3 regions of the Streptomyces sp. NPDC047525 genome follow, and region 1 is predicted to be linked to each of the others. Evidence: riboswitches for the same ligand, from Rfam matches in the RefSeq annotation. Region 1 holds a riboswitch; each other region holds the start of a gene.
The links. Region 1 has a riboswitch for cyclic di-AMP ahead of ABZ833_RS31785 (NlpC/P60 family protein). Riboswitches for the same ligand answer to the same signal wherever they lie in the genome.
Positions count from the first base shown of each region.

Region 1 (4,822 bases):
ACGTTCTCACCCATCTCTTCGTCGGCCTGCACATCATCGGCATCGCCTCCCTCCTGGGCGGCTTCCTCACCCAGATGAAGCAGATGGGCCAGGGCACGGCCCGCTTCAACCCGGCGATGCTGCACGGCGCGCTGACGATGCTCGTCACGGGCGTCATCCTGGTGGGCCTCAACCAGGCGGACGACAACCCGGTCAACAACCTCAAGATCGGCATCAAGATGGCCGTGCTGATCGTGATCCTCGCGCTGGTCTATGTGAAACGGGACGAGGAGAAGGTGGACAAGGGGATGTTCGGCGCCGTCGGGCTGCTGACCGTCGTGAACATCTTCATCGCGGTGCTGTGGACCTGAGCCGACCCGCGGAAGCAAAGAGATGGCCCTCCACGCGCGCGTGGAGGGCCATTTTCTTGTGCTGCGTCTCGTGTGACGGTTACGCGGGCCGCACCACGCTGTGGATCGGCATGTAGTAGATCGACTCGACGCGGACGTTCGCGCCCGGCTTCGGGGCGTGGATCATCTTGCCGTCGCCGATGTAGATGCCCACGTGGCTGATGTCGTCGTAGAAGAAGACCAGGTCACCCGGCTTGGCGTCGGCGGTCTTCACGGTCGTGCCGACCTTCACCTGGTCCCACGTCGTACGCGGCAGGGAGATCCCCGCGGCCTTCCACGCGTCCTGGGTGAGCCCGGAGCAGTCGTAGGAGTCGGGGCCGGTGGCGCCCCACACGTACGGCTTGCCGATCTGCGCCTCTGCGAAGTTGATGACCTTCGCGGCCTTCGTCGCGTAACCGCTGTCCGTGTCGCCGGAGCCGGAGCCGGAGCCGGATCCGGAACCCGTGCCGCCGGAGCCGGTGTCGGAACCGGAGCCGGAGTCAGGGGTCTCCTTGTTCTCCTCGCGCTCCTTCGCCGCGGCCTCTTCCGCCGCCTTGCGCTTGGCCTCCGCCTCGGCCTCCTGCTTGCGGGCCAGCTCGGCGGCCTTGCGCTTGGCCGCCTCTTCCTTCTTCTTCTCGATCGCCGCGAGCCGCGCCTTCTCCTCGGCGGTCAGCTCCGAGAGCATCGTGCGCGCCTGGCCCAGCTTCTTCTGGACGGTCTGCTTGCTCGTCCTGAGATCGTCCCGCGAGTCGCTCAGCGTCTCCAGGCTCTTGGCGGCCTTGGTGCGCTGCTTCGTCGCCGAGGCCTGCTCCGTCTGGTAGTCGTCGACGGCCTTCTTCTGGCGCGCGGTCAGCCGGTCCGACAGGTGATTCTGGTCGAAGTACCCCTGCGGGTCGTCGGCGAGCATCATCGTGGCGGTCTCGGAGACGGCGCCGGTGCGGTACTGGGCGGCGGCGAACGCGCCCAGCTCCTGGCGGGCCTCGTTCAGCTTGTCGGTGCGCTTGGCCACGTCGTCGAGAAGGGTGTCGACCTTCTTGCGCTGCTTGTCGGTGCGCTCCTTGGCCGAGTTGTACTTCTGCGTGGCCACGCCCGCCTGGTGGTAGAGGTCGTCGACCTTTTTCTGGACCTCTTCGAGGCTGGGCTTCTGCGGCGCGGACGGTGCGGCTTGCGCGCTCTGTGACAGGAGAGCCACGGAGGTGAGGGCCGCCGTCGTGATGCCGAGGGCGGGGGTGGCGCGTAGGCCGGCAATGCGGGTCCGCGGCTTGCGGTGCGACGCCAAGGGAGGCGACTCCTTCCGTAGACCGCCTACCGGGTTAGCTGTCGGGTTCGGGCGGATGGTTCCGGAAGGTTGCCCTACAGTCCCGTACTTCGTACGGGACCGATTCACCCCAAGTTCTTGGTGGGTCCCCGGTTCCGAGGAGATCGAACTCGGCGGAGGCCACCCGTTCCCGGCGGGGTTCGCCGGTGGGAGTACGAGCGGCCCGCGGAGCACGCTAGCCAACTCGTGTGGTCCGTGTGAAGGTTGATGTTCGATATGCCCGATACATTTTCGTTACTTTACGAAGCTCTTGACGCGGGCACGCCGTGCCATGGCGGAGCGTGACCGTTCGCGCTCGGGGCGTAGGCATGTGACGTGGCCGGAACCCGGGGCGGGTTGTCAGTGGGGCCGCCTAGACTCGGGAGGCGATGAGCAGCCTCTTTGATGACAGCTTCCTGGCGGACCTCAAGCCCTCGCGGGCTTCGGAGGAAGAGCACCCGCCGCCGCCCGAGGACAGTGCCCCGGAGTCCATTCCGGATGATCTGTTCGACGGGAAGTTCGACGCGCCCGCACCCCGGGACACGCACTATCGCGGCGGCGCCCCGCGCCCCGTGATCGACCCGGCGGCCCTGCTCGACGGGCTGAACGAGAACCAGCGCGCGGCCGTCGTGCACGCGGACGCCCCGCTGCTCATCGTCGCCGGCGCGGGCTCGGGCAAGACCCGGGTCCTGACGCACCGCATCGCGTATCTCCTGGCCGAGCGGCACGTGCACCCGGGGCAGATCCTGGCGATCACGTTCACGAACAAGGCCGCGGGCGAGATGAAGGAGCGCGTCGAGCAGCTCGTGGGGCCGCGGGCCAACGCGATGTGGGTGTCGACGTTCCACAGCGCTTGCGTGCGGATACTGCGCCGCGAGTCGAAGACGATCGGCTTCACCTCCTCCTTCTCGATCTACGACGCCGCCGACTCCAAGCGCCTGATGGCACTGGTCTGCCGCGATCTGGACATCGACCCGAAGAAGTTCCCGCCGAAGTCCTTCAGCGCCAAGATCTCGAACCTGAAGAACGAGCTGATCGACGAGGAGACCTTCGCAGGCCAGGCCGCCGACGGCTTCGAGAAGACGCTCGCCCAGGCGTACGCGATGTACCAGTCGCGCCTGCGCGAGGCGAACGCCCTCGACTTCGACGACCTGATCATGACGACGGTCAACATGTTCCGCGCGTTCCCGGACGTCGCCGAGCACTACCGCCGCCGCTTCCGGCACGTGATGGTCGACGAGTACCAGGACACGAACCACGCCCAGTACGCCCTGGTGCGCGAGCTGGTTGGCCCTTCCGGGGGCGAGGGTGACGACCCCGCCGAGCTGTGCGTCGTGGGTGACGCGGACCAGTCGATCTACGCCTTCCGTGGCGCCACGATCCGCAACATCCTCCAGTTCGAGGAGGACTACCCGAACGCGACGACGATCCTCCTGGAGCAGAACTACCGCTCCACGCAGACGATCCTGACCGCGGCCAACGCCGTCATCGAGCGCAACGAAAGCCGCCGCCCCAAGAACCTGTGGACCAACGCGGGCGCGGGCGCGGGCATCACCGGCTATGTGGCCGACACCGAACACGACGAGGCGCAGTTCGTCGCCGACGAGATCGACCGGCTCACCGACGCGGGCGACGCGAAGGCGGGCGACGTCGCGATCTTCTACCGGACGAACGCGCAGTCCCGTGTCTTCGAAGAGATCTTCATCCGCGTCGGCCTGCCGTACAAGGTCGTCGGCGGCGTCCGCTTCTACGAGCGCAAGGAGGTCCGGGACGTCCTCGCGTATCTGCGCGTGCTCGCCAACCCCGAGGACTCCGTCCCGCTGCGGCGCATTCTCAACGTACCCAAGAGGGGCATCGGCGACCGCGCGGAGGCGATGATCGACGCGCTCTCGCAGCGCGAGAAGATCTCCTTCCCGCAGGCCCTGAAGCGCGTCGACGAGGCGTACGGAATGGCCGCGCGCTCGGCGAACGCCGTCAAGCGGTTCAACGTGCTGATGGAGGAGCTGCGGACCGTCGTCGAGTCCGGCGCGGGCCCCGCCGTCGTCCTGGAGGCCGTGCTCGAACGGACCGGGTATCTCGCCGAGTTGCAGGCCTCGACCGACCCGCAGGACGAGACCCGCATCGAGAACCTCCAGGAACTCGCCGCCGTGGCCCTGGAGTTCGAGCACGACAACGGCGAGGCCGCGCAATCCGGTGAAGGCGGCGAAGGACAAGGCGAAGGAGAGGCGGAAGGCGGAGAGGAAGCGGGCGCGGGCACAGGCGTGTCGGGCACGCTCTCCGAGTTCCTGGAGCGGGTCGCGCTCGTCGCCGACTCGGACCAGATCCCCGACGAGGAGGACGACGGCTCCGGAGTCATCACGCTGATGACCCTGCACACCGCCAAGGGCCTCGAGTTCCCGGTCGTCTTCCTGACCGGCATGGAGGACGGCGTCTTCCCGCACATGCGCTCCCTCGGCCAGGTCAAGGAGCTGGAGGAGGAGCGCCGCCTCGCGTACGTGGGCATCACGCGCGCGCGTGAGCGGCTCTATCTGACGCGGTCCTCGATGCGCAGCGCCTGGGGACAGCCTTCGTACAACCCGCCGTCGCGCTTCCTGGAGGAGATCCCGGAGACCCATCTGGACTGGAAGCGGAAGGGTTCGGTCGGCGCGCTGGCATCCTCCGGGCCCGCGGCCGGAATCGCCTCCTCCTTGTCGTCGTCGCGCTCGCGCACCGGGGGCGCGCAGGGCTTCGCCACGCGCCGCGCCACGGAGAAGCCGGTGGTCGCGCTGGCGATCGGGGACAGGGTCACGCACGACCAGTTCGGCCTCGGGACCGTGGTCGGAGTGAAGGGCACGGGCGCGAACGCGGAGGCGACGGTGGACTTCGGAGAGCCGAAGCCGAAGCGGCTGCTGCTGCGGTACGCGCCGGTGGAGAAGCTCTAACGCCGGGGGCGGCGGCCGGAGTTACGTCGGGTCGAGGCCGTGGCTGCGCAGCCACGGCAGCGGGTCGATCGCCGAGCCGCCGCCGGGGCGCACCTCGAAGTGCAGGTGCGGTCCCGTGGAGTTGCCGGAGTTCCCGGAGAAGGCGATGGGGTCGCCCGCCTTGACGGGACCGCTGGAGACCTTGTGCGTGGAGAGGTGGCAGTACCACGTCTCCGTGCCGTCCTTGGCGGTCACGA
Region 1 is NZ_JBEYTL010000013.1:70,403-75,224, forward strand. Features, by position in the region: gene ABZ833_RS31780 (hypothetical protein) at 1-350, shown strand, start outside; gene ABZ833_RS31785 (NlpC/P60 family protein) at 430-1,647, opposite strand; cyclic di-AMP (ydaO/yuaA leader) riboswitch at 1,655-1,812, opposite strand; gene pcrA (DNA helicase PcrA) at 2,055-4,586, shown strand; gene ABZ833_RS31795 (M23 family metallopeptidase) at 4,608-4,822, opposite strand, start outside.

Region 2 (4,822 bases), on a different contig from region 1:
CCGCCGACCCGTGAATCGATCGTCTCGGCCGCCCGTGCGCTGTTCTTGGAGCGCGGCTACCGACGTACCACTCTGCGTGCGGTGGCAGGAGCCGCCGGAGTCGATCCGGCGCTGATCGCCTACCACTTCGGCTCGAAGAAGGGGCTGTTCGCGGATGTGATGCAGTTCCAGTGCGCCAACGCGCTGACGGTGGACCATGTCCTCGGCGGTGACCCGACCACCCTTCCCGAGCGTCTGATCGACGCGGTGACGGGTCTGTGGGAGGACGCCGATTTCCTGGCGCTCACCGCCCAGGGCGACGAGGCCGCCGAGGTGATCCGTGAATACCTGGAACGCGAGTTGCTGGCCCGGCTTGTTGAATTTCTCGGCGGCCAGGACGCGACCGCCCGCGCCACCGCCGTGACGACGATCCTCGGCGGCCTGATCTACACCCGCTACCTCAACCCGCTCCCCACCCCCGCCGCCCTCACCCCGTCCGAGGCCCGCCACGTCCTGGTCCCCGCGCTGCGCGCGGCCCTGACCCCCAGGCCACGCACCGCGTCGCCCCGGGCCGACGGACGGCTGGGAGCGCGGTCTTCGGCGTAGCGAGGGTGCGACCGGAGAACGGCGAAGGGGTGGGCCCGGCCGTCCCAGGCCAGGCCCACCCCTCAGGCACGCACGCCACCGCCCGTGGCGCCGCGCCGCTCTTTGGTTGGCGCACTCAGGTGCGCGTCACCGTGTTGTCGCATTCAGGTGCGCGTCACCATCGGTACCAGCGGCCCTTGCGGCCGCCGCTCGCAGCGGGCCTGATCACGAAGCCGAGCAGCCACACCACCAGCAGGATGACCGCGACCCACCACAACGCCTTCAGCGCGAATCCCGCACCGAAGAGGAGCAGGGCCAGAAGAAGTACCACGATAAGGGGAACCATTGTTATCAACCTCCAGACGACCGTGTGCTCCCATCCCTGCCGCGCAAACACACAAGAAGCCTGTTTCCCACACAGGTTGAAGGGATCCGATCCCGATCGCGGTCATGATGTTTGGCGGGCAGCTGAGCGGCCAGACGTACCGACAGAACATGACGTCGATGCCAAGGGAGCGTGAGCGGACCATGACCGCCAACGAGAAGGCCAAGGCGAAGACCGAACAGGCCGGCGGCGCAGCCGCGCAAGCCATCGGACGCGCGGTGGGCAACGAAAGCCTTACTGCCAAGGGGCACGCCCTGCAGATGAAGGGCGACGCACGCGAGGCCAAGGAAAAGACCAAGGACATCGGCAAGCATTAACACCCTTTCCACTGCACGTCGTTGGGGCGGCCCCTCCTTGGGGCCGCCCCAACGGCGTTTGGTCAAACGGAAGAAGACAACGGAAGCGGCGGCCGGTCATCACCCGCCCATGAACCGCCGTCGGCCCTCACCTGGGGCGATCAAACTGCTGTTGATGACGATACGCCCGTTTTGACACGAAGAACGACCTCCGCAATATGTCCGTCTTTGAGTTAGAAAGCCACTCCTTTATGTCATTGGCGGAGTATATGCAGTCGTCCCCAATTCAGTGAAACGGGTCACACCGGCAGCCGATCCCGCAGGAGCCACTGAGCGCATTTCCGTTCCACGCAAAGAAAGTTGGGCTTTTCGATCAAAGAGGGCAACGGGCTCCGGTCGACGGCGGCCGGGCCTCGCACATTTCTATTTGAATTCTGGCCTTGTTCGGTCCGGTCTTTCTCGCCTAACGTCACCGTCAATCCGGACGGAACGCCGAATCCTGCCGCTGTCCGGAAACCCTCCACCCACTCACATACGCCCGGCAGGAGCGGGGGACCCAGGTAAGCCGCCGATCCGGATTCCGGAACGGCTCGGGGTGAAGTCGCCTTTGCAGTGCGACCGGACATCTCCCGTCCGAACCCGACAGCTCACCTCGTAGGCGACGGAGAGGAAATTCGTCATGCCTGCAAAGGGAAAGCACCGCCGTCCCAAGTCCAACTCGCTCACCCGGGGTATCGCCGCCGCAGGCACGGGCGGGGCCGTGCTCGTTCTCCCGGTGCTCGGCGCGACCACCGCCGGCGCGGCGGAGGCGGCCGCGGCCGCCAAGCCCGCCGCGGCCCCGAAGACCTACGTCGTCGTCGCGGGCGACACCCTCTCCAAGATCGCCCGAGAGCACTCCGTGAGCGGCAGCTGGAAGAAGCTGTACGAGGACAACCGCAGCGCCCTCGGCGACGACCCGAAGCTGATTCGCCCCGGTGTCCGGCTCACCCTCGACAAGGAGGACTCGGGCAAGCCCTCCAAGGCATCCGGCGAGCGGGCGGACCGCTCCGAGCGCAAGGACGCGGTCGAGCCCGCAGCCGCCCCGGCGAAGAAGTCCTACGCCAACAACCTCGACGGCTGGATCAAGGAGTCGCTCGACATCATGGCCGAGCGCGGCATCCCCGGCTCCTACGAGGGCATCCACCGCAACGTCATGCGCGAGTCCTCCGGCAACCCGCTGGCCATCAACAACTGGGACTCCAACGCCACCGCCGGAACTCCCTCCAAGGGGCTCCTGCAGGTCATCGCCCCCACGTTCTCCGCGTACCACGTGCCCGGGACGTCACTGGACAGCTACGACCCGGTCGCCAACATCACCGCCGCCTGCAACTACGCGGCCGACCGGTACGGCTCGATCGACAACGTGAACGGCCCGTACTAGACCTGATCCCTGTTCGTCTGAAGGACGTCCACCTGCGGCAGAGAACGGTGCCGATGGTGGGCGTCCGCCGTCTCCGCGAGCCTGGGGCGGCCCAGCGCGCGATAGGCCGTGACGAGGAGTTCGTTCGCCAGTGCCTCGCGCGCCGGGTCGCCTGCGGACGCCCAGTGCAGGTCGCGGCCCAGCAGAAGGGCCTCCGTCGGGTCGCCCGCCGAGCAGCGGCGGCGGGCCTCCTCCAGGGACTCCCCCAGGGACTCGGCGTCGTCGAACAGGCCGTACATGTACGTCGCGAACTTGTACTCGTCGGCCCCGTTGTGGGCCGGGCGGCCCAGCGCGGAATCGCCCGACGCGAGTGCGCCGGCGCCGTCGAGCGTGGTGATCCGGTCGGGGTCCACGGGCGGGACCGCCGTGTCGTACGCCCTGGAGTAGGCGAGGCCCGTCTCGGTGCGCTCACCTGTCTCGACGGCGGTCAGCGCATCACGCAGCAGGCCCAGGCGCGAGCGACGGGCCGACACCTCGTCGTCGTCCTGCACGTCGTCGTCGAGGTCGCGCCAGCAGCGTTCGAGGATCGCCCGCACCGCTTCGAGCGGGGTCGTGGAGCGCGTGTCGATGCCGCCGCCGTCGTTGTTGTAGTAGGAGGCGACACCACTGCAGGTTCGGCCGTCGTCGAACCACAGGCCGTGGTGCAGACCGTCGGAGCCGCCGTGCAGGAAGGTCAGGAACTCCGGCGGATCGCGGTAGTAGCGACCGTGCACCCGGACGTCGATGCCGTCCCGCGGCCGCAGACCCGGATCCGCGAACAGATCCAGGATGCCGACCGGGCTCACGCCCAAGTCCTGGAGCGCCCGCTCTCCGTCCGGGCCAAGGGATCCCAGGAACTCCCAGAACTGGAAGATCGATTCAGGCAGTTCGAGCCCCCAGTCCTGGCGGAACCGCTCTTCCACGGCGGCCCGGTCCCTGAAGCCCTCGCCCTTCTCCCCGCTCATTGAACTCCCCGCTCATGACGCTCGTACAGCCGATGACGACGGCCAAGGGTAAGGCTCGCTCAGGCGTCGATGATGACCGGGATGATCAGGGGCCTGCGGCGGTGGGTGCGGTACGCCCAGTTCGCCACGGCACGAGCGATGAGCTGCTCGAGCTGGTGGGCGTCGCCGACCCCTTCCTCGGCTGCGGTGGCCAGCGTCTTCTCGATCACCGGGATGACGGACTCGAAGGTGGTCTCGTCGTGGACGAAGCCGCGGGCCAGGAAGTCGGGGGCCTCGGCGAGCGCGCCCGTGTCGGCGTCGACGATGGCGACCACGGTGACGACGCCCTCCTCGGCCAGCGTGAGCCGGTCCTTCAGCGAGGCTTCGTTGACGCCGCCGACGGTCATCCCGTCCACGTAGACGTAGCCCGCGGGCACCTTGCCGGTGATGGAGGCGCGGCCGTCGACGAGGTCGACGACGACGCCGTCCTCGGCGATGACGACACGATCGGGGTCGACACCGGTGCGGATGGCCAGGTCGGCGTTGGCCTTCAGGTGCTTCCACTCGCCATGGACGGGCATGACGTTGCGGGGCTTGACGATGTTGTAGCAGTAGACGAGCTCGCCCGCGCTGGCGTGCCCCGAGACGTGCACCTTGGCGTTGCCCTTGTGGACGACGTTCGCGCCCCAACGGGTCAGCCCGTTGATCACTCGGTAGATCGCCGTCTCGTTGCCGGGAATCAGGGAGCTGGCGAGGAGAACGGTGTCTCCCTTTCCGATGCGGATCACGTGGTCGCGATTGGCCATCCGCGACAGCGCGGCCATCGGCTCGCCCTGGGATCCGGTGCACACCAGGGTGATCCGGTGGTCGGGGAGCTTCTCCAGCTCCTTCATGCTGACGACCAGGCCCGAGGGAACGTTCAGATAGCCCAGGTCGCGGGCGATGCCCATGTTGCGGACCATCGAGCGGCCCACGAAGGCGACCTTGCGGCCGTGCTGGTGGGCGGCGTCGAGCACCTGCTGGATACGGTGCACATGGCTGGCGAAGCTGGAGACGATGACCCGCCGCGGCGCGGTGCGCAGGACCTGCTCGATCGCGGGGTTGAGCTCGCGCTCGGATGTGGTGAAGCCCGGCACCTCGGCGTTGGTGGAGTCGGTGAGGAACAGGTCGACGCCCTCCTCGCCGAGCCGCGCGA
Region 2 is NZ_JBEYTL010000002.1:905,492-910,313, reverse strand. Features, by position in the region: gene ABZ833_RS08945 (TetR family transcriptional regulator) at 1-585, shown strand, start outside; gene ABZ833_RS08940 (hydrophobic protein) at 740-910, opposite strand; gene ABZ833_RS08935 (CsbD family protein) at 1,093-1,266, shown strand; cyclic di-AMP (ydaO/yuaA leader) riboswitch at 1,726-1,921, shown strand; gene ABZ833_RS08930 (LysM peptidoglycan-binding domain-containing protein) at 1,925-2,665, shown strand; gene ABZ833_RS08925 (ADP-ribosylation family protein) at 2,662-3,648, opposite strand; gene ABZ833_RS08920 (ribonuclease J) at 3,708-4,822, opposite strand, start outside.
Region 2: another riboswitch for cyclic di-AMP. It lies ahead of ABZ833_RS08930 (LysM peptidoglycan-binding domain-containing protein); the one in region 1 lies ahead of ABZ833_RS31785 (NlpC/P60 family protein).

Region 3 (4,822 bases), on a different contig from region 1:
CAAGCACGCCAGCTACTCCCTCGCGGCCACCGCGCACATCGCGGAGACCGCCTGGCACCAGGGCGTCGACCTGTACGGCGAGGTCAAGGAGCGGCTGCGGGCCGCCCTTGAGTTCCACTCCAAGTACCAGCTGGGCGCGAAGGCGCCGGACTGGCTGTGCGGCGGCAAGGTGCAGCGCGACATGGGGCCCGACACCGAGGTCGGCCTCAATCACCTGCGGGACCGGCTGAAGCTGGAGCTTCCGGAAACGGAGAGGTTCACGGACAAGCAGCGGCCCGAGGGGACGGACGACCTGTTCGTGGCCTGGGAGACGCTGACGCACGCCGAGAACGCGTGAGCGGCGGGGCCCGTTCGCCGGTGGTTCTCAACCGGTTCGCTTTCACTCCCCCTGATGGCGTAGAGTTGCATTCAACGGCGCGGGGTGGAGCAGCTCGGTAGCTCGCTGGGCTCATAACCCAGAGGTCGCAGGTTCAAATCCTGTCCCCGCTACTAAAGACCGAAGGCCCGGATCCAGAAATGGATCCGGGCCTTCGGTGTTTTCCCGTTGCTCTCTCGTTGTTCCCCGTCGCTCTCGCGTCACTCTGTCGGCCCACAGCGGTCGCCCCGCGCCGCCGCTTTGGGAACCCTGGTTGAGCGTGGTCATGGATCTGGTCCTGGCCGCGGGATTCGGCAGGAGAAGACCGGTGGGGCTGCGAGGAGGAAGCGGCGGGGGCGAGGCTCCCGATGTCCGGCATGAGCGGGCGCTCGTGCGGGCCCTTCCCCTGCTGCTCATCGTCGCCGGGGTCGTCTACGACATCGCGACCCCGCCCGCGTTCACCGCAGCGCCCCTCTTCACCGCCGCCCCGCTCATCGCGGCCCCCTTCTACTCGCTGCTCAGCACCACCCTCATCGGCGCCGGCTCCTGCGCGGCCGTGCTTGCCCTGCACTTCAAGACCAACACCACGACCGACGTCGAGGCCGTCACCGAACTGATCACGGTGGCGACCGTCGCCGTGCTCGCCGTCCTCATCAACCGCGTCCAGCGCCGCAGCGACAAACAGCTCGCCTCCGCCCGCTCCATCGCCGAGGCCGCCCAGCGCGCCGTACTGCCGCAGCCGGATCCCCGGATCGGCGGTCTCGACATCGCCGCGCGGTACGAGGCCGCGGAGGCCGACGCCTTCATCGGGGGTGATCTGTACGCCGTGCAGGACACCCCGCACGGCGTGCGCGTCATCGTCGGTGACGTACGGGGCAAGGGGATGGGCGCGGTGGCGGCCGTCGCCGTCGTCATCGGGGCGTTCCGGGAGGCTGCCGAGCAGGAGGCCACGCTGGAGGCGGTGGCCCAGCGGCTTGAGCGTGCCCTTGCGCGCGAGGGCACGCGGCGCGACGGGCTCGACGCCTTCGAGGGGTTCACCACCGCCGTCCTCGCGGAGATCTCGCACGGCGACGGCCTGGTGCGCCTCATCAACCGCGGGCACCCGGGACCGCTGCTCCTGCGCGGCGACGGGCGGCTGTGCATGCTGTCCGCGACCGAGCCCGCGCTGCCGCTGGGGATGGGCGACCTGGGCGCCTGGCCGGACCGTGCGGACGAGACGGAGTTCCCGCCGGGGGCGATGCTGCTCCTGTACACCGACGGGCTCTCCGAGGCGCGTGACAGCCGGGGGGAGTTCTACGACGCGGCCACCCGGCTCGGGGGCCGCATCTTCCCCGGACCCAACGGCCCGGACGCCCTGCTCGCCACGCTCACCGAGGAAGTGCGCAGGCACACCGGGGGCGGCACGACCGACGACATGGCGCTGCTCGCGGTGCGGCGGCCGTTGGCGACGGGTGATGCCGGGACCGAGGGCGGGGTCGACGCGGAGATCGATGTCACCGGCCGTGACTGAAGAACACCACTCCGCATAACAACTGACGTACTGTCAAGGAAGTGTGAAGCTCCGGTGTGTGAAGAAGTGGCGTCAACTCGCCCCGTTCCGCACCCCCGTGTCCCGTTAAGTACGGGCCAAAGCCGTTAACGATCAGTCGGAACGGCTTGGAATACGACCCTGCTGTCTATTAACGTTCGATAACGCAGCGCGGTCGTCCCAGCCGTCACTCGAGTCGGCTCCGCGCGCACGCGCCTAATCCCGAAAGGGAGCCGGGGAACCACTAATTGGGGTGAATCGGGCATCTGTGCATCCGTGCCAGATGTTCGTAGGAGACCTTCCTGCTCCGAACCCGTCAGCTAACCCGGTAGGCGAGAAGGAAGGAAAGGAGTGCGCCCCAGTGGCGTCCAACCGCCCTGCCCCCCAAGGCGCGTACGTACCGAATGACGACGACTTCGGTGGGTACGAAGACAGTTCCTGGGAGGAATGGAATCCCACCGAGGAGTCCATTCGCCCCGTCCGCGGCAGGCACCGCGTCCACAAGCGGGGCGGTGGCGGGCTCGCCCGCAGCTCCACTGTTCTCGGCGTAGGCGTCATCGCCGCAGTCGGCGCGGGCGGCATCGCCACCGCGCAGGGCGGCAAGCCGCCGGTCTCCATCGAGATGCCGGACCTGTCGGCCGTCACGGACTCGCTGCCGGAGGCCAAGTCGCTTCCGGGCGTGGGGTCCTTGATATCCGACGACTCCTCCGACTCCGCCGCCGCGGACAACGGCGTGACGGTCGCCGCCGCGCCCCTGAGCGCCGCCGGAGTCAGCACCGCCGACGCCGAGCAGGGCACCACGGACGCCGGAGAGGCACTGCGGGCCCGCATCATGGAGCAGGCGGAGAACCAGCAGGACCAGGCGGACGACGCGGTCCAGAAGGCGGCCGAAGAAGCCGCCGTCAAGCAGGCCGCCGAACAGGCCGCCGCCAAGCAGACCGCGGCCGAGAAGAAGATCGCCGCCGAGAAGGCCGCCGCGAAGAAGAAGGCCGAGGCGGAGGCCAAGGCCAAGGCCGAGGCGGAGCGACTGGCCAAGCTCGCCAAGAGCTACACCCTCCCCGTCGCCTCGTACACGCTCACCGGCACCTTCGGTCAGCCCGGCTCCATGTGGTCCTCCGGCTACCACACCGGCCTGGACTTCGCCGCCCCGACGGGCACGCCCATCAAGGCCATCCACTCCGGCACCATCAAGGAAGCCGGCTGGGCGGGGGCGTACGGCTACCGCACGATCCTCGAACTCGACGACGGCACCGAACTCTGGTTCTGCCACCAGTCCTCGATGAACGTCAGCGCGGGCCAGAAGGTCACCACCGGCGAGACCATCGGCCGCGTCGGCGCGACCGGCAACGTCACCGGCGCGCACCTCCACCTGGAGGTCCACCCGGGCGGCGACTCCACCGGGGTCGACCCGGCGGCGTGGCTGCGCGGCAAGGGCCAGTCCCTCTGACGAAGCCCCAGAACCCCGGCGGTCCTGGCGACAACCCCCCGACGCCAGGGCTGCCGGTCGGGCATGCCCGCTTCAGCCCGTACCCGGATCGCTTTACGGAATTCCGCGGTCCGCAAGGGCGTTGATCCCCGTATGACTTCTCTCCGCAAGCTTGGCTCGTCCGACCTCGAGGTCTTCCCGCTCGCCCTGGGCGGCAACGTCTTCGGCTGGACGGCCGACGAGGCGCAGTCCTTCGCCGTCCTCGACGCCTACACCGCCGCGGGCGGCAACTTCATCGACACCGCCGACGTCTACTCGGCCTGGGTGCCCGGCAACAAGGGCGGTGAGTCCGAGACCGTCATCGGCGACTGGCTCGCCGCGCGCGGCAACCGCTCCGACGTCGTGCTCGCCACCAAGGTCGGCGCCCACCCCGATTACAAGGGCTTGTCGGCGAACACCATCAAGTCCGGTGCCGAGGAGTCGCTGCGCCGTCTGCGCACCGACTACATCGACCTCTACTACACGCACTACGACGACCCGTCCGTCCCGGTCGAGGAGATCATCGGCGCGCTCGACGAGCTGGTCACGTCCGGCAAGGTGCGCGCGATCGCCGCCTCGAACGTGAGCGCCGACCGGCTCCAGGAGTTCCTCGACTTCTCCGACCGCGAGGGCCTCGCGCGCTACTCGGCGCTCCAGCCGCACTACAACCTCGTCTCGCGCGACACGTACGAGGGCACCCTTGAGCAGGTCGCCTCGCGCTCCGGCCTGGCCGCCGTCCCGTACTACGCACTCGCCTCCGGATTCCTGACCGGCAAGTACCGCCCGGGTGCGAAGGTCGACAGCGCGCGCGCCGAGGGCGCGGGCAAGCACCTGGAGACGGAGCGCGGCCCGCGGGTGCTCGCCGCCCTCGACCGGATCGCCCAGGAGCGCGGCGCCGAGATCGCGACCGTGGCCCTCGCGTGGCTCGCGGCGCAGCCGACGGTGGCGGCGCCGATCGCTTCCGCCCGTACGGTCGAGCAGCTGCCCGCGCTGCTCGCGGTGGGCGAGTTCGAGCTGACGGACGCCGAGGTGTCGGCGCTGAGCAAGGCTTCCGCCTAGAGGCCTCAGCCGCGGTAGGGGTTGTACGCGGGGTAGGGCATCGCCGGTTGTGCGTACGGATATCCGTAGGGGGGCTGGTGCTGCTGCGGATAGGGCTGCGCGTACGGCTGCTGCTGGTATCCGTACGGCGGCGGCATCGGCACGAACACCGGTGCCGTCGCGCGTGCCGCGTAGGCCAGGGCGGGCCGTGCCGCCTCGCGGCGCTCCCACAGCGCGTACAGCAACTCCCGCTCCCGTACGACGAAGTCGGCGCCCGCGCGGCCCTTGCGCCCACGGTGGCGAAGGAGCGCGAGAGACGTCGCGTACGTCTCGTACTGGGCGACCGTGCGCGCCGCGGCCTTGCCCTGGGTGTACGAGGCGTAGTCGCGGGCGAGGGTGCGGGCACGCATGGTGCCCAGGGCGTACGGCTCGGGCG
Region 3 is NZ_JBEYTL010000009.1:408,661-413,482, forward strand. Features, by position in the region: gene ABZ833_RS27995 (alginate lyase family protein) at 1-337, shown strand, start outside; tRNA gene ABZ833_RS28000 (tRNA-Met) at 416-489, shown strand; gene ABZ833_RS28005 (PP2C family protein-serine/threonine phosphatase) at 684-1,865, shown strand; cyclic di-AMP (ydaO/yuaA leader) riboswitch at 2,087-2,233, shown strand; gene ABZ833_RS28010 (M23 family metallopeptidase) at 2,245-3,330, shown strand; gene ABZ833_RS28015 (aldo/keto reductase) at 3,463-4,407, shown strand; gene ABZ833_RS28020 (PrsW family intramembrane metalloprotease) at 4,413-4,822, opposite strand, start outside.
Region 3: another riboswitch for cyclic di-AMP. It lies ahead of ABZ833_RS28010 (M23 family metallopeptidase); the one in region 1 lies ahead of ABZ833_RS31785 (NlpC/P60 family protein).